DNA from 3 places in the Actinosynnema sp. NPDC023794 genome. Region 1 is predicted to be linked to each of the others. Evidence: riboswitches for the same ligand, from Rfam matches in the RefSeq annotation. Region 1 holds a riboswitch; each other region holds the start of a gene.

Region 1 (5,748 bases):
ACGGGCTACTTGGGCATAGCCGCCGCGGTCCTGCTGCTCTCCGTCATCGCGGTCAGGGTGTCGATCCGGCTCGGTCTGCCGTCCCTCCTGCTCTACCTCGGCATCGGGGTGCTGCTCGGCGAAGCCGTGGTGGGCATCCAGTTCGAGGACGCCGACCTGACCCGCTCGCTCGGCACGGTCGCGCTGGTGCTGATCCTCACCGAGGGCGGTCTCACCACCCGGTGGAGCGCGGTGAAGCCCGCGCTCGGACTCGGCATCGCGCTGTCGACGGTCGCCGTCGGCGTGAGCATCGCGGTCACCGGGTTCGCGCTGCACTTCCTGCTGGACATGGACTGGCGCACGGCACTGCTGTGGGGCGCGGTGCTGTCGTCGACCGACGCCGCGGCGGTGTTCAGCGTGTTGCGCGGGGTGGGCGTCGGCAAGCGGCTCATCGGCGCGCTGGAGCTGGAGTCCGGCATCAACGACGCGCCGGTCTACATCGCCGTCGTGCTGCTCGCCTCGCCCGACCCGATCACGTGGACCGCGCCGCTGCTGATGGCCTACGAGCTGGTCGCGGGCGCGGTGATCGGGATCGTGCTCGGCTGGGTCGGCGGGACCGGGCTGCGCCGGGCCGCGCTGCCCGCCACCGGCCTGTACCCGCTGGCCACGGTCGCGGTGTGCCTGCTCGCCTACACCGTCGGCGACCTCGCGCACGCGTCCGGCTTCCTGGCCGTCTACATCGCCGCCCTCGTGCTCGGCAACGCCCGCCTGCCGCACCGGGCGGACACCCTGTCGTTCGCCGAGGGGCTGGGCTGGATCGCGCAGATCGGGCTGTTCGTCCTGCTCGGCCTGTACGCCTCGCCCGGCCGGCTGCTCGACGCGCTGGTGCCCGCGCTGGTGGCGGGCGCGGTGCTGGTGCTGCTGGCCCGGCCGCTGTCGGTGCTGTGCGCGGCGCTGCCGTTCCGCGTGCCGTGGCGGGAACAGGTGTTCGTCTCGTGGTCCGGGTTGCGCGGCGCCGTGCCGATCGTGTTCGCCCTGATCCCGCTGATCCAGGGCGTGGGTGGGGCGCAGCAGCTCGTGGACGCGGTGTTCGTGCTGGTCGTGGTGCTGACCGTGGTGCAGGGCACGACCCTGCCGTGGCTGGCCAAGTGGCTGGGGCTGGTCAAGTCCGGCGAGGCGCACGAGGTGCAGGTCGACTCGTCGGCGCTGGACGACCTCGGCGCGGAGCTGCTCCAGGTCCGCATCCAGCCCGGCTCCAAGCTGCACGGCGTGTACCTGTCCGAGCTGCGGCTGCCGCCGGGCTCGTCGGTGAGCCTCGTGGTGCGGGACGCGAACGGCTTCACGCCGCAGCCGACGACTCGCTTGCAGGAGCACGACCAGCTGCTGGTGGTGTGCACCGAGGCCATGCGCACGGCGACCGAGCACCGCATCCGCGCCGTCGACCGGGCGGGTCGGTTCGCGCGCTGGAAGGGCGACGTCGGCCTGCCGTGAAGTGTCCGGATGGGACGTCCGGCCGTGACGCGCCCGAGGTGCGACACCCCGCCGTGGCGCTCCCAGGATGTGAACGCCCCTCGACGGGGACGCGCGGGCTGGGTTAACTTCGAGGCGAGGTCATGAGTGCCAGCGCTAAGCCCAGGCTTGCTGGCCGGCAACCCTCCTACCGCGGTGGGGTGCCCCTGGTGAGGACCTGGCCTGGCGCGCAGGGCGCCCGGCAAGCGCGGGCTCCCTCTCCGGCGGGGTGTCCCCGGACCCCCGGAGGGCGTCATGACGATCGCAGTTCCCCTCACCACCACCGCCGCGCTGCCCCGTGTCGTCGGCGCGTCGCTGCGCGTGCCGTTGGTCACCGGTGAACGCGTCGAGTACGCCAACCTCGACCACGCGGCCAGCGCGCCGTGCCTGGAGCAGGTCCGCGACGCCGTGGACGAGGTGCTGCCCTGGTACGCCAGCGTGCACCGGGGCGCGGGCTTCGCCTCGCAGGTCAGCACCAAGGTCTACGAGCAGGCCCGCTCGTCGGTCCGGCGGTTCCTCAACGCCCGCGACAGCGACGCCGTCGTGTTCGCCCGCAACACCACCGACGCGCTGAACCTGCTGGCCAGGAGCCTGCCCAGGCACACCGCCGTGATCCTGTTCGACACCGAGCACCACGCCGCGCTGCTGCCCTGGCGCGGCCCGAACGTGCGCCGCCTGCGCACGCCCGACTCGCCCGCGCGGGCCGTGCTGGAGCTGGACCGGGCGCTGCGCGAGGCGCCGGTCGGCCCGCGGCTGGTCGTGGTGACGGGCGCGTCCAACGTGACCGGCGAGATCTGGCCGGTGGCCGAGCTGTCCCGGGTGGCCCGCAGGCACGGCGCCCGGATCGCCCTGGACGCCGCCCAGCTCGCGCCGCACCGGCCGGTGGACGTGCGTGCGCTGGACGTCGACTACACCGTGCTGTCGGGGCACAAGGTCTACGCGCCGTTCGGCGCGGGTGTGCTGGTCGGCCGGTCGGACTGGTTGCAGGCCGCCGACCCGTACCTGGTGGGCGGCGGTGCGACGGCCCACGTCACCGACCACGGCGACCGGCTGGGCGTGGCCTGGTCGGCGGTGCCCGAGCGGCACGAGGCGGGCACGCCGAACGTGGTCGGCGTGCACGCGCTCGCCGTGGCGTGCGACGTGCTGGGCAGGCACTGGGCGCAGACCACCGAGCACGAGCGCGTGCTGCTGGCGCGGCTGCGCGCGGGCCTGGAGACCGTTCCCGGTGTGCACGAGCTGACGCTGTTCGGCTCGGGCCAGGACCGGGTGGGTGTGGTGAGCTTCACCGTCGGCGGCCAGGACGCCGGCTACCTGGCCGCCGCGCTGTCCGCCGAGCACGGCATCGGCGTGCGTGACGGCGCGTTCTGCGCGCACGTGGCCGTGCACCGGCTCGCCCACGGCGAACGTGCGCTGCGTGCGTCGATCGGGCTGGGCACCACCGAGGAGCACGTGGACCGGTTCGTGGCCGCGTTGCGCGCGCTCGTGGTCGAGGGCTCGCGGTGGGAGTACGAGGTCCGGGACGGCCGTTGGGCGCCGCTGGACGACCAGCGCGCGCTCCCGCCGTTCCTGCGTTGACCCCGATACTGGACAATGGCCCGGTGAGCACCGATCCCAACACCGAGCCGGACACGCCGGACCAGCCGGACGCACCGCTGCCGAAGCGACGGGTCCTGCTGCTGGCCGTCATCGCGCCGCTCGTGTTGGCGCTCGACCTGGTCACCAAGATCATCGCGGTGGAGAACCTGGAGGGGCGCGAGCCGATCGAGCTGCTCGGCGGCCTGCTCTACCTGCCGCTGATCCGCAACACCGGCGCCGCGTTCGGCCTGGCCGAGGGCTGGACGGTGATCCTCGCCCTGATCGCGTCCGGCGTGGTCGTGTTCATCCTGTGGATCGCGCGCCGGCTGCGGTCGGTCGGCTGGGCCATCGGCCTCGGCCTGGTCCTGGGCGGCGCGATGGGCAACCTGGTCGACCGGATCTTCCGCGGCCCCGGCCCGCTGCGCGGCGGCGTGGTCGACTTCATCTCGGTGCTCGACCCGTGGGGCAACTTCTTCCCCGTGTTCAACCTGGCCGACTCCGCGATCTGCGTGGGCGGTGGCGTGATCGTGCTGATGGCGTTGCTCCAGCGCGATTACGACGGCACCCGCGTGGAGAAGAAGTCCAGCGAGAAGAAGGCGGGCGCATGAGCGAGTTCGCGAGCGGATCACCCAACGCGGTCGACCCAGCCCTGACCGCACCGAGCGCCGGCGAGGTGTGGGCATGAGCGGCGATTACCGGTCGCTTCCCGTTCCGGACGGTTTGGACGGGATGAGGGTCGACGCCGGTCTGGCCAAGCTGCTCGGCCTGTCCCGGACCGTGGTGGCGGCGTTGACCGAATCAGGTGACGTCGTGCTCGACGGGCAGCCGGCCGGCAAGTCGGACCGCCTGGTCGCGGGCTCCGTGCTGGAGGTCACCCTCCCCGAGCCCGAACGCCCGGTGCAGGTGCAGGCCGTGCCCGTGGAGGGGCTGGTGATCCTGCACGAGGACGACGACGTGATCGTGGTCGACAAGCCGGTCGGCGTGGCCGTGCACCCCAGCCCCGGCTGGACCGGTCCGACCGTGGTCGGCGGCCTGGCCGCGGCGGGCATCCGGATCTCCACGTCGGGCGCCGCCGAGCGCCAGGGCGTCGTGCACCGGTTGGACGTCGGCACGACCGGCGTCATGGTGGTGGCCAAGAGCGAGCACGCCTACTCGGCGTTGAAGCACGCGTTCAAGGAGCGCACGGTCGACAAGCTCTACCACGCGCTCGTGCAGGGCCACCCGGACCCGATCAAGGGCACCATCGACGCGCCGATCGACCGGCACCCCAAGCACGACTACAAGTTCGCCGTGATGGCCAACGGCAAGCCGAGCGTCACGCACTACGAGGTGGTGGAAGCGTTCCGCGCCGCGTCACTGCTCGACGTGCACCTGGAGACCGGCCGCACGCACCAGATCCGGGTGCACTTCTCCGCGTTGCGGCACCCGTGCGTCGGCGACATCACCTACGGCGCGGACCCCGTGCTGGCCAAGCGCCTCGGCGTCACGCGGCAGTGGCTGCACGCCCGCACGCTCGGCTTCCACCACCCGGCCGACAACCAGTGGGTGTCGTTCACCAGCGAGTACCCCGACGACCTCGCCGCCGCGCTGGAATTCCTTCGCGCAGAAGGATATTGAGCCATCCGGGGCGAAACACTTGCGCCCAGCGCGTGACCTCGGACATATCGCTTTCCCCGGATCGTTTGGCTTGCGAAGCTTTTGCCAGACGAGCGTTTGAGGGGTTGGCGATGGACAACAGGTCCCGACTGGTGGCGTTGCTGGGCACCCTGTGCCTGCTCGGACCGCTCTCGATCGACACCTACCTGCCCGCGTTCCCGGGCATCGCCGCGGAGTTCGGCTCGACCGAGTCGCAGATCCAGCTGTCGCTGACGACGTTCATCATCGGTCTGTCGGTCGGGCAGTTGCTCGTGGGTCCGCTGTCGGACTCGTGGGGCAGGCGGCGTCCGCTGCTGGTCGGGATCGGCAGCTACGTCGTGATCTCGCTGTTCTGCGCGGTGGCGCCCAGCGCGCTCGCGCTCTCCGGCCTGCGGCTGCTGCAAGGGCTCGGTGTGGCGGCCGGGTTCGTGGTCGCGATGGCGGTGGCGCGCGACCGGTTCGAGGGTCTCGCGATGGCGCGGTTCATGTCGTTGATGATGCTGGTCAACAGCCTGGGGCCGGTGGTGGCTCCGGTGCTGGGCGGTCAGCTGCTGCGGTTCACCAGCTGGCGCGGCACGTTCATCGCGCTCGCGTTGATCGGGTTGGCCCTGCTGATCGCGCTGGCCGTCGGCCTGCCGGAGACGTTGCCGCGGAACAAGCGGCGTCCGGCGAACCTGCTGCTCACGATCAAGGTGTTCGGCGGGCTGCTGGCCGACCGCAAGTTCGTCGGCTACGCGCTGGCGTCGGCGCTGGCCCTGGGCTCGCTGTTCGGCTACGTCGCGGGGGCGTCGTTCGTGCTCCAGGGCGTGTACGGGTTGAGCCCGCAGCAGTTCAGCCTGGTGTTCGGCGCGAACTCGGTGGCGATCGTCCTGGCCGGCCTGCTCAACACCAGGCTGACGGGCCGGATCATGCCGCGTCCGCTGCTCAAGATCGGGCTGGCGGGTGCGGCGACCGGTGGGGTCGGGTTGCTGGTCGGCGGGCTCGTCGGCGGTGGGCTGGCGACGTTCCTGCCACCGCTGTTCGTGCTCACGATGAGCGTCGGCCTGCTCA
Region 2 (5,748 bases), on a different contig from region 1:
GGCCTCACCGCCGTCGTTCTCCTCCGTTCTCCGTGGTTCTTCGTGCTCTTCATCCGGGGTGAGGTCGTGAGTCCTCGTGCGTATCTGGTCCCCGCCGCGTTGACGGTGTGGGCGACGGCCTTGGCCGGGCTGCTGTGGGCGTGGTGGGCCGCGCTCGTGATCGGTCTGGTCGCTGCCGTGGTCGGCGGCTTGGCCTTGCGCCGGTGGCGACCGGCAGCGGTGGCGGTGGCCGTCGCGGGTCCGGTGGCGGCGTGCTGGATCGGTGCCCAGGTGCACGGGGCGGCCCACCACCCGTTGCGCGTCGCGGCGGAGCGGGGCACGCCTACCACTGTCCACTTCGAACTGGACAACCGGCCGCACGGCTTGCGCACCAGTGGTTTCGGCTCGCGGGCGAGCGGGGTCGACCTGGTGCTGGTGCGCGGATCGCTCGACGGAGGCGGTCGGATCGCCGTGCTGGCGCCGGCGGCGCGGTGGCGGGACCTCCTGCCCGGCCAACGGGTCACCGCGCGTGGCGCTCTCGCCCCTCCTCGCGAAGGCGAGCTGACGGTCGCGGTGCTGCGGGTTCGCGGGCCTCCGCAGGACGTGACCGAAGCGCCGGTGTGGCAGCGGGTCGCCGAAGACCTGCGTGCCGGACTGCGGAACGCGAGCACCGCGCTCGACCCCGAACCCGCCGGGTTGCTGCCCGCGCTCGTCGTCGGCGACACCTCCGGCCTCCCACCCAGGGTGGTGGAGGAGTTCCGCACGGCGGGTCTCGCCCACGTCCTCGCGGTCAGCGGTGCGAACTTGGCGATCCTCTGCGGCGCGGTCCTGTTGCTGCTGAGGCTGATGCGGGTCGGTCCGCGTGGTTGCGCGGTGGGCGCGATGGCGGCGCTGGTCGGCTTCGTGGTGCTGGCAGGGCCGGAGCCGAGCGTGTTGCGGGCCGCCGTGATGGGTGCGGTGGCGTTGCTCGCGCTGGTCCTGGGTCGGGAGCGGTCGGCGTTGCCGGCGCTCGCAGCCGCGGTGGTGGTCCTGGTGTTCTACGACCCGGAGTTGGCCACTGAGCCGGGGTTCGGTCTGTCGGTGGTGGCGACGGCGGCGCTGGTGCTGCTCGCGCCGAGGTGGGCCGCCGCGATGAAGGAGCGCGGCGTCCCGGTGGGCTTCGCCGAGGCGTTGGCGGTGCCGGTGGCGGCGAACCTGGCCACCGCGCCGCTGGTCGCCGGGCTGTCCGGCCAGGTGAGCCTGGTCGCGGTGGTCGCGAACCTCCTGGCCGCGCCGGTCGTGGCCCCGGCCACCGTGCTCGGTGTGCTGGCCGCCGTGCTGGCGCAGGTGCACGAGCCGACGGCCCGGCTGGTGGTCGAGGTGGCAGGTCCGGCGGTGGGCTGGCTGATCATGGTCGGCAGGCACGCGGCGGCCGTGCCCGGCGCGGCGGTCGGGTGGCCCAGCGGCTGGATCGGCGGGCTGCTGCTGGCCGGGGTGCTGGTTCTCGGCTACGCGATCACCAGGCTGCGCCGGGTGCGGACGGTGGTCGTGGCGGCCGTCGTCGGCGCGGTGGTGGTGGTCGTGCCGCTGAACGTCGTCTCGCCGGGGTGGCCGGTGCCCGGCTGGTCGGTCGTGGCCTGTGACGTGGGCCAGGGCGACGCGGTGGTCCTCGCCACCGCCGAGCGCGACCGGGCGGTGCTGGTCGACACGGGGCCGGACCCGGTGCCGGTGCTGTCGTGCCTGCGGCGGCTCGGGGTGCGGCGCATACCGCTGGTGGTGCTCAGCCACCTGCACGCCGACCACGTCGGCGGGTTGGCGGCGGTGCTGGCTGAGCTGGGTGTGGGCGCGGTGGCGGTGGGGCCGTCGCGAGAGCCGGAGTGGGCGTGGGAGGAGGTGGGGGAACGGGCGCGGACGGCCGGGGTCCGCGTGGTGGAGTTGGGCGCCGGGCAGCGGCTGAGCTGGCCGGGTCTGGAGCTCGACGTGCTCGGCCCGCGCGCGGACCCCGCGAGCGGGACGGACACGAACACGGCGGTCAACGACGCGTCGCTGGTGCTGCGGGCCTCCACCGCGGCCGGGCGGGTGTTGCTGACCGGAGACATCGAACTGGCCGGGCAGGCGGACCTGCTCGGCGGGCACGTGGACCTGCGGGCCGACGTGCTCAAGGTGCCGCACCACGGCTCGCGGTACTCGTCACCGGCGTTCCTCGCGGCGGTCCGGCCGCGGATCGCGTTGGTGAGCGTGGGCGCGGACAACCGGTACGGCCACCCCAGCGGGGTGCTGGTCGACGCGTTGACGAGCCGAGGCGCGCTGGTGCTTCGCACGGACCGGGACGGCGACACCGCCGTCCTGGCCGGCCCGGACGGGCCGCGGGTCGCCCGCAGGAGCGGCGGCCAACCCGACAACGGACAAGGGGAGAACGATGAGGAACGACGTCTGGATCCGATTGCACTCCGGCTGGTCGCCGCAGGGCGACAACCGGGCCGTGGCGTGGGCGCTGTGGCAGCCCGGCTACACCGCGCAACCCTGGCCGACCGACGAGCTCCGGCCGGCGTTCACGTACTACGTGTGCGAGGAACTGCCCAGTGGTGAGCGCGGAATCGTCGCCAGGGCTACGGCCACCGGCGTGATCCGCCTGGCGCAGGTCCCCTCGCCGGACACCGCCTACCGGCTGATCGCCGACGGCCTGTTCGACGCCGACCTCGCCATACCGCCGGAGGAGTGGCACGCCGAGCGCTACAACCAGGAGAAGGCGGAACGACCCTGGCCACAGATGCTCACCGCCTGGCGCGTGGTCACCGAACCGGTCGGCCCGCACGTCCTGCCCGAGCTGACCGCCTTCCCCCGGACCGGGTGGCTCCGCTCCTCCAGGATCGCCCTATGACCACGACAGCCGACGGGAGAGCGCCGGCAGGGCGAAGGAGTTGGCCGGCACTGAGCCGACCTCCGCCGCACGGGTCGCCGGTGTGCCACCCAGGGCCGTACCGACCGCCGCCGTGCCGCCTGGGGCCGGAACCACGGTCCGACCCCGGGCGAGCACGGGCGGAACCGGTCAGTCCTGGAGAGCCTTCAGCACGGCCTCGGCCGACGGCGGGACGTTGGCGCGGGGGCCGACGCGGTCGCCGAGGGCGTCCAGGGTCTTGAGGCCGTCGCCGGTGATCAGGAGCACGGTCTCGGCGTCCGGGTCCAGCCGGCCGGTCTCGATGAGCTTCTTCGCGGTGGCGACGGTGACGCCGCCGGCGGTCTCGGCGAAGATGCCTTCGGTCCGGGCCAGGAGGCGGATGCCCTCGACGACCTCTTCGTCGGTGACGTCCTCGATCGCGCCGTTGGTGCGGCGGACGGCGTCCAGCACGTAGGGGCCGTCGGCGGGTGCGCCGATCGCCAGCGACCTGGCGATGGTGTCCGGGCGAACCGGGGTGACCACGTCGTGGCCCGCCTTGAAGGCGGCCGAGACGGGGGAGCAGCCGGTGGCCTGCGCGCCGAACACGCGGTACGGGGTCTGCTCGACCAGGTCGAGGTCGCCCAGCTCGCGGAAGGCCTTGTCGACCTTGGTCAACTGCGAGCCGGACGCGATGGGCACCACGATCTGGTCGGGCAGCCGCCAGCCGAGCTGTTCGGCGACCTCGTACCCGAGCGTCTTGGAGCCCTCGGCGTAGTAGGGGCGGACGTTGACGTTGACGAACGCCCAGTCCTCGTGCTCGGCGGCCAGTTCCTGAGCCAGCCGGTTCACGTCGTCGTAGTTGCCGTCGACCGTGATCAGGTTGCCGCCGTAGACGGCGGTCATGAGGATCTTCGCCTGCTCCAGCGTGGAGGGGACCAGGACCACCGACTCCCAGCCCGCGCGGGCCGCGGCGGCGGCGACGGCGTTGGCCAGGTTGCCGGTGGACGGGCAGGCCAGGACCTTGAAGCCCAGTTCGCGGGCGGCGGCGAGGGCGACGCCGACCACGCGGTCCTTGAACGAGTGGGTCGGGTTGCCGGTGTCGTCCTTCACCCACACCTTGCGCACGCCGAGGGCCTTGGCGAGGCGGTCGGCCTCGACCAGGCGGGTGCCGCCGGGGTTGGTGTTGGGGTGCGACTCGACGGTGGTCGGCACGGGGAGCAGGCCGCGGTAGCGCCAGATCGACCGGGGGCCCGCCTCGATGTCCTCGCGACGGATCCGACCGAAGTCGTAGGCCACTTCCAGCGGCCCGAAACACTCGAGACAGGCGTATTCGGCGGCGAGCGGCGTCTCGTGGCCGCATTCACGACACGACAGCGCACGGGCAGGACCGAGGTCGAAGGAGGTGGTGGCCGAGGGCACACTGACAGCAGTCATCGCGAGGTATCTCCTCATCTTTCCCGCGCACCGCGGGTCGGAATTGGCACCGTGGTCGCCAGCGGACGCTGTGCGACGGGTTGCCGGGGCTTCTTCGGGCCGATCCCTCTGCCCCTCTGGATGAGCGGTATTCAGTTGTGGACTTCAACTTACGTCACGATCCCGACCCTCAGCCAGAGACGTCCACCATCCGGACGTCTGCCACCCGTGGGAGGATCGCGCCCGTGAGTGCGCCCGCTGACATGCCCGACGCCGTGCACCTGATCCTCGGCGAGGAGGAGTTGCTGGTCGAGCGCGCGGTGCGCGGTGCGTTGGCGGCGGCGCGGAAAGCCGATCCGCAGGCCGACCTGACCCGCGTCCGCGTGACCGATCTCACCCCGCCTGAACTGGCGGAACTGGTGAGCCCGTCGCTGTTCGCCGAAGGGCGGGTGGTCGCGCTGGAGGCCGCGCAGGAGTCCGGCAAGGAGATCGCTGACGCGGTCATCGGCTACGCCAAGGCCCCGGCGGACGGGGTGACGGTGGTGGTCGTCCACAGCGGCGGCGGGCGCAGCAAGGCGGCCAAGGACCTGCCCGCGGCGCTGCGCAAGGCAGGTGCCCGGGTGACCGAGTGCCCCAAGATCACCAAGGCGGCGGACCGGGAAGCGTTCGTGCGCAACGAGATCCGCGCGGCGGGCGGCGGCAAGGCCGATCCGGAGGCCGTGGCGGCGCTGATCGAGGCGGTGGGGTCGGACCTGCGCGAGTTGGCGGCGGCGGCCTCGCAGCTCGTCGCCGACACCGGCGGCAAGGTGGACGCCGAGGCGGTCCGCCGCTACCACCGCGGCCGGGCCGAGGTGACGGGGTTCGCGGTCGCGGAGAAGGCCGTGATGGGTGACCGGGCTGGTGCGCTGGAGGCGTTGCGGTGGGCGATCCAGCTCGGCGTGCCGCACGTGCTGGTCGCCGACGCGCTGGCCGACGCCGTGCGCACGATCGCGCGGGTGTCCGCGGTGGGCCGGGGCGACCCGTTCAAGCTGGCGGGCGAGCTCGGCATGCCGCCGTGGAAGGTGAAGAAGGCCCAGGGCCAGTCGCGTGGCTGGGAGGACCGAGGGCTCGCGTCGGCGATGACGGTGGTCGCGGACCTGAACGCCGACGTCAAGGGCGTCGCCGCCGACTCGGGCTACGCCCTGGAGCGCGCGGTGCTGAAGATCGTCGCCGCCCACGGCCGCCGCTGAGCGCGGAGCCGGTCGTGCGGGTGGTGACCGCGTGACTGCCCGGGCACTGGGTGGCGGGCGTTGGCCGCCGGCTGCCGGCCGCTGGGGTGCCGGCCGCTGGGGTGCCGGCCGCTGGGGTGCCGGCTGGTGAGCGGCTGCCGCGGACGCTGCGAGGCCCGTGTCTGTGAGGTCGACGGCTGCCAGGTCGCCGGGTTGGTGGCTACTGGGTCGCCGGCTGCCGTTGCCTGCCGTTCGAGAGAGCGCAAACGAAAAGCGCCGCCCACCCCCGCG
Region 3 (5,748 bases), on a different contig from region 1:
TGGGGCAGAACTTCGTGCACGACCCGAACACGGTGCGGCGCATCGTGTCGGCGGCCGACCTGCGCCCCGACGACGTGGTGCTCGAAGTGGGGCCCGGCCTCGGCTCGCTGACGTTGGCGTTGCTGCCCTCCTGCCGCGCGCTGGTGGCCGTGGAGATCGACGGGGTCCTGGCGGACCGCCTGCCCGTCACGGTGGCCGAGCGGGCGCCTCAGCTGGCCGACCGGCTGTCCGTCGTGCACGCGGACGCGATGCGCGTCACCCCGGACCAGCTCCCGGTCGAGCCGACCGCCCTGGTGGCGAACCTGCCGTACAACGTGGCCGTGCCCGTGGTGCTGCACCTGCTGGCCGTGCTGCCGTCGTTGCGCACGGGCCTGGTGATGGTGCAGTCGGAGGTGGCCGACCGGATGGCCGCCGGTCCCGGCAGCAAGGTCTACGGCGTGCCCAGCGTGAAGCTCGCCTGGTACGCCGACGCCCGGCGGGCCGGTCCCGTGCCGCGCTCGGTGTTCTGGCCCGTGCCGAACGTGGACTCGGCGCTGGTCGCGTTCGACCGGCACGAGCAGCTGTCCACTGTGGACCCGAAACGGCTGTTCGCCTTGGTGGACGCGGCCTTCGCGCAACGTCGCAAGATGCTCCGGGGCGCGCTGTCGGGCTGGGCGGGCTCAGCGGCCGAGGCGCAGCGGCTGCTCGTCGCGGCGGGCGTCGACCCCTCCGTGCGCGGCGAACAACTGGCCGTCGGCGACTTCATCCGGATAGCCGAGGCCGCGTCCGCTCGGTAGTCGTTGATCTTTCGGCCGAAAGTGTGATTTGCCGGACGATCCTGCTTCAGGCTTGCGTCAGCCGGGCCTGGTCAGGTCTACTCGTGGTGCCATCCCGAGCGGCCGAGAGACCTGGCTCCACGACGCCGCAGCAACCACCCCTCCACGGGGGCAGGTGCTTCCGCCAGGAACGATGGAGGAATCACGTGCCCAGGATGCGAATGCTCACCCGCCGGCGGGTAGTCGACCACGGCCGCCGCACGTCGTCCGCCTGTCGCAGCCGCTGAGCAGCCGCAGGCGCCTCGAACCCCCGCGTCCTTCATCCAGGACACCTTTCTGAGCTGAGCCGTCGGTCACGCGCGCCATGAGCGTGCGCTGCCGCATGCCGTCGTGGAGCGAAACGTGATCACTGTCGAGAACCTCACCAAGACCTTCCCCGGGAGTACCGGGCAGGTTCGCGCGCTGAACGGCGTGAACCTGGACGTCGCCGCGGGCACCGTGCTCGGCGTCGTCGGCCCCAGCGGGGCGGGCAAGTCCACCCTGGCCCGGTGCGTCGCGCTCCTGGAGCGGCCCGACAGCGGCGCGATCCGCGTCGACGGCACCGACCTCGTCTCCCTCGACGGCACCGCGCTGCGCGCCGCCCGCCGGCAGATCGGCGTGGTGCCGCAAGGGGATTCCCTGCTGCGCCAGCGCACCGCCGCGGGCAACGTCGCGCTGCCCCTGGAGGCCGCGGGCGTGGCCGGGCCGCAGCGCCGCACCCGCGTCGCCGAACTGCTCGACCTCGTCGGCCTGACCGACAAGGCGGGCTCGTACCCCGACCAGCTCTCCGGCGGCCAGCGCCAGCGGATCGCGGTCGCGCGGGCGCTCGCCGCGTCGCCGTCCGTGCTGCTGGCCGACGAGCCGACGTCCGCGCTCGACCCCGAGACGACCGGCTCCGTGCTCGCCGTGCTCGACCGGGCGCGCGCCGAGCTCGGTGTGACGGTGCTCGTGGTCACGCACGACATGGGCGTCGTCCGGAAGATCTGCGACGACGTCGCGGTGCTGGAGGACGGCCGCGTGGTGGAGCACGGCAAGGTGCTCGACCTGGTGTCGGACGCCGCGAGCCGCACGGCCGCGTCGCTGCTGCCGGGCGTGGACCAGAACCCGGCGCTGGAGGGCTCGTTCGACCGGGTCGCGGACGTCGTGCTGATCGGCTTCGCCGCCGTGGGCGCGCTGCTGCCCGAGGCCACCAGCCGGTTCGGCGTGGAGCTGAACCTGCTCGGCGGCGGCCTGACCAGGCTCGGCGAGACCCCGGTGGCGCGGTTCCGGGTCGGCCTCAAGGGCGAGCGCGCCGACTCGGCGCTGGAGTGGATCTCGGAAGCGGGCGGCGCGGTGCGACGGACCCTGTCGGGTCCGCAGGGAGTAGCTGCGTGAGGTCTGCGACACCCTGGTCCATCGTGTTCGACGACCTGCTGGTCGCCACCGGCGAGACGTTGTACATGGTGGTCGTCTCCACCCTGATCGCTGTTCTGCTCGGCGCGCCCGTCGGCATCTGGCTTCAGCTCACCGCACCCGGTGGGCTGAAGCCCCGGCCGGTGCTGCACAAGGTGCTCGGGTTCGTCGTCGACCTCGGCCGTTCCATGCCGTTCCTGGTCCTGCTGGTGGTGCTCACCTCGCTGACCAGGCTGCTCCTGGGCAGCACCATCGGGCCGACGGCGGCCATCGTGCCGCTCGCCGTGGGCGCGATCCCGTTCGTCGGCAGGCTGGTCCAGAACGTGCTGGCCGAGGTGCACGTGTCGGTGGTCGAGGCCGCCGTCACCACCGGGTCGTCCACGCTGCGGATCGTGCGCAGCGTGCTGCTCCGCGAGTCGTTGCCCGCGCTGGTCAACGCCATCGGCGTGACCGCGATCGCGCTGCTGGGCTACTCGGCGATGGCCGGCGTGGTCGGCGGCGGCGGGCTCGGCGACCTCGCCGTGCGCATGGGTTACCAGCGGTTCAACGACCGCTACCTGTGGAGCACGGTCGTCGTGCTGGCGGTCATCGCCACCGCGATCCAGTTCACCACCAACCGCGTGGCCCGCGGCGTCGACCGCCGCCGCACCGCGTCCGTCTGATCGTTCTCATCCTCACCTAAGGAATGACATGCGTATTCGTGCTGCCCTGCTGGCCGTGCTGCTGACCGCAGTGGGCTGCGGTAGTGGCGACACCGGCGCCGCGTCGGACCCGAACGCGCCGCTGAAGGTCGGCGTGAGCCCGGTGCCGCACGCCCAGGTGCTGCGGTACGTGGCGGACAACCTGGCCGCGGCGAAGGGCCTGAAGATCGAGGTCGTGGAGTTCACCGACTACGTGCAGCCGAACACGGCCCTGGTGGACGGGTCGCTGGACGCGAACTACTTCCAGACCGTGCCGTACCTGGACACGTTCAAGGCGGAGAGCGGCGCGTCGCTGGAGTGGATCGGGCCGGTCCACCTCGAGCCGCTCGGCGTGTACTCGAAGAAGCACAAGTCGCTGGCCGACCTGCCGTCCGGCGCTCGGGTGGCCGTGGCGAACGACGCGACGAACGAGGCACGCGGCCTGAAGCTGCTGCAGGACAACGGGCTGATCAAGATCACGCCGGGCGCGGAGAAGACGGCGACCATCCGGGACATCGCGGAGAACCCGCGCGGGCTGGAGTTCGTCGAGCTGGAGGCCGCGCAGCTGCCGCGTTCGCTGGACGACACCGACGCGTCCGTGGTGAACGGCAACTACGCCATCGACGCCGGCCTGAAGCCCGCCTCCGACGCGTTGGCGCTGGAGAAGGCCGAGGGCAACCCGAACGCGAACGGCCTGGTCACCCGGACCGACCTGAAGGACGACCCGCGCGTGAAGGACCTGCTGGCCCTGCTCCAGTCGCAGCAGGTCAAGGACTACATCAAGGAAACCTTCTCGGGCTCCGTCCTCTCCGTCTGACCCGAGAGCCCTACCCCCACACCGCGAGAGTCCTACGTTCAGAACGCGCGTGTCCTACGTCCAGGTCGTGCGTGTCCTACGTCCAGGACACCTGAATTCAACGCTCAGGTGTGAGGGCGCGGCAGCCGAAGGGATCAAGAGCGTCCTCGCCGGACGGGCAGGTCAGCGGGGTGACCCTTCGGGGTGGGCAAGCGAGTGCGCGAGCGGGGGTTGAGTGCTTCGCCGCAGGTCAGAGGTCGGTAGGAGCGGGCAACCCGGAAACGCCCGTACGCTTCATGGCGTGCTCGCTGTCGTCCCACCCCCGGTCACCGTCCGCGTCCCGGCCAAAGTCAACCTGCACCTGGCCGTGGGCGACTCCCGCGAGGACGGGTACCACGACCTGGTGACGATCTTCCAGGCCTTGTCGCTGACCGACGAGGTGACCGTCGCCATCGCCGAGGAGCCCGGCGTCGAGGTGCACGGCGAAGGCGCCGACTCGGTGCCCACCGGCGCGTCCAACCTGGCGTGGCGGGCGGTGCGGGTGCTGGCCCAGCACGTCGGCCGCGACCCCGACGACCCGAAGGTCCGCGTGGTCATCCGCAAGTCCATCCCGGTCGCCGGCGGCATGGCGGGCGGCAGCGCGGACGCGGCGGCGACGCTCGTCGGGCTGGCCTCGCTGTGGCGGCTGGAGATCAGCCGGGACGAGCTGGCCGGCCTCGCGGGCAAGATCGGCGCGGACGTCCCGTTCGCCATCTACGGCGGCACGGCCCTCGGCACGGACCGCGGCGACCGGATCGTGCCCGTGCTGTCCCGCCACACGTTCCACTGGGTGCTGGCGTTCGACCGGCGCGGCCTGTCCACGCCCGAGGTGTTCGACGAGCTGGACCGGCTGCGCGCCGACGGCGACCCGCCCCGCGTCGGCGAGGCGGAAGCGGTGCTCGAAGGCCTGTCCTCCGGTGACCCGCGCCAGCTCGCGCTCCTCCTCGGCAACGACCTGCAGGCCGCCGCCGTGTCGCTGCGCCCCAACCTGCGCCGCACGCTGCGCGCGGGCGTGAACGCGGGCGCGTTGGCCGGCATGGTGTCCGGATCGGGCCCGACCTGCGCGTTCCTCTGCACGGACGGCGACTCGGCGGTGCGGGTGGCGGCCGAGCTGGCCGGCGCGGGCGTCTGCCGGACGGTGCGCGTGGCGCAAGGGCCGGTGCACGGCGCGCGCGTCATCGGCACTGAGGAAGCACCCCGGCCGATCCCGCCCGAAGTGCACGCGTGACCTACTCGCCGCCTTGTTCGCCGACACCGTGACCTCGGTGTCGCGGTCGGCCACCTGACCAGCGGCGACGGGCTGCGCGGCGGTGGTCGGGTTGCGATCCACCACCAGCACGCGCCCCTGGCCGGTCGCGTCCTCCCCGCGCAGCCGGTGCAGAAGGGCGAACACGCCGACGACCCCTCTGAGCTGTGACATCGGACTCCCTGACTCGGTTGTGGCCGGTACGCCGAGCCGGGTCGGGCCGCCGTTGCGGGCGCGATAGCTAGGCTGGCGTACTGCGTTGTCACCCCGTTCTCGATGAAGGTGCTGGTACATGGCCAACTTGGTCAACTTGGAGTCCGTCTCCAAGTCGTTCGGCGTGCGTCCGCTGCTCGACGGCGTGTCCCTCGGCGTCGGCGAAGGCGACCGCATCGGGGTCGTCGGCCTCAACGGCGGCGGCAAGACGACGCTGCTGGAGGTGCTGGCCGGGCTCGCCCCGCCGGACGAGGGGCGGGTCAGCCAGAACCGCGGGCTGCGGATGGCCGTGGTCACGCAGCGCACCGAGCTGGCCGAGGGGTCGACGGTGCGCAACGCCGTGATCGACCCGCTCGGGTTCGACTCCGAGCACGAGTGGGCCTCCGACGCGCGGGTGCGGTCGATCCTGGACGGCCTCGGCATCACCGGGTTCGGGCTGGACTCGCCGGTCGGCACGATGTCCGGTGGCGAGCGGCGGCGGGTGGCGCTGGCGGCGGCCCTCGTGCAGGACCTCGACCTGGTCGTGCTGGACGAGCCGACCAACCACCTCGACGTCGAGGGCGTGCGGTGGCTGGCGGAGCACCTGCT

Evidence for each region. Region 1 has a riboswitch for S-adenosylmethionine ahead of AB0H12_RS06950 (aminotransferase class V-fold PLP-dependent enzyme). Riboswitches for the same ligand answer to the same signal wherever they lie in the genome.
Region 2: linked by a shared signal. The riboswitch ahead of thrC (threonine synthase) and the one ahead of AB0H12_RS06950 (aminotransferase class V-fold PLP-dependent enzyme) in region 1 are both predicted to bind S-adenosylmethionine.
Region 3: linked by a shared signal. The riboswitch ahead of AB0H12_RS08570 (methionine ABC transporter ATP-binding protein) and the one ahead of AB0H12_RS06950 (aminotransferase class V-fold PLP-dependent enzyme) in region 1 are both predicted to bind S-adenosylmethionine.

The regions. Positions count from the first base shown of each region.
Region 1 is NZ_JBFAFR010000002.1:498,830-504,577, forward strand. It holds gene AB0H12_RS06945 (potassium/proton antiporter) at 1-1,470, shown strand, start outside; SAM riboswitch class IV at 1,589-1,703, shown strand; gene AB0H12_RS06950 (aminotransferase class V-fold PLP-dependent enzyme) at 1,744-3,063, shown strand; gene lspA (signal peptidase II) at 3,087-3,671, shown strand; gene AB0H12_RS06960 (RluA family pseudouridine synthase) at 3,745-4,680, shown strand; gene AB0H12_RS06965 (multidrug effflux MFS transporter) at 4,791-5,748, shown strand, end outside.
Region 2 is NZ_JBFAFR010000024.1:72,127-77,874, forward strand. It holds gene AB0H12_RS33575 (DNA internalization-related competence protein ComEC/Rec2) at 67-2,547, shown strand; gene AB0H12_RS33580 (hypothetical protein) at 2,582-2,839, shown strand; gene thrC (threonine synthase) at 3,008-4,270, opposite strand; SAM riboswitch class I at 4,282-4,397, opposite strand; gene holA (DNA polymerase III subunit delta) at 4,495-5,478, shown strand.
Region 3 is NZ_JBFAFR010000003.1:19,252-24,999, reverse strand. It holds gene rsmA (16S rRNA (adenine(1518)-N(6)/adenine(1519)-N(6))-dimethyltransferase RsmA) at 1-776, shown strand, start outside; SAM riboswitch class I at 863-955, shown strand; gene AB0H12_RS08570 (methionine ABC transporter ATP-binding protein) at 1,158-2,168, shown strand; gene AB0H12_RS08565 (methionine ABC transporter permease) at 2,165-2,848, shown strand; gene AB0H12_RS08560 (MetQ/NlpA family ABC transporter substrate-binding protein) at 2,877-3,683, shown strand; gene AB0H12_RS08555 (4-(cytidine 5'-diphospho)-2-C-methyl-D-erythritol kinase) at 3,964-4,929, shown strand; gene AB0H12_RS08550 (ABC-F family ATP-binding cassette domain-containing protein) at 5,240-5,748, shown strand, end outside.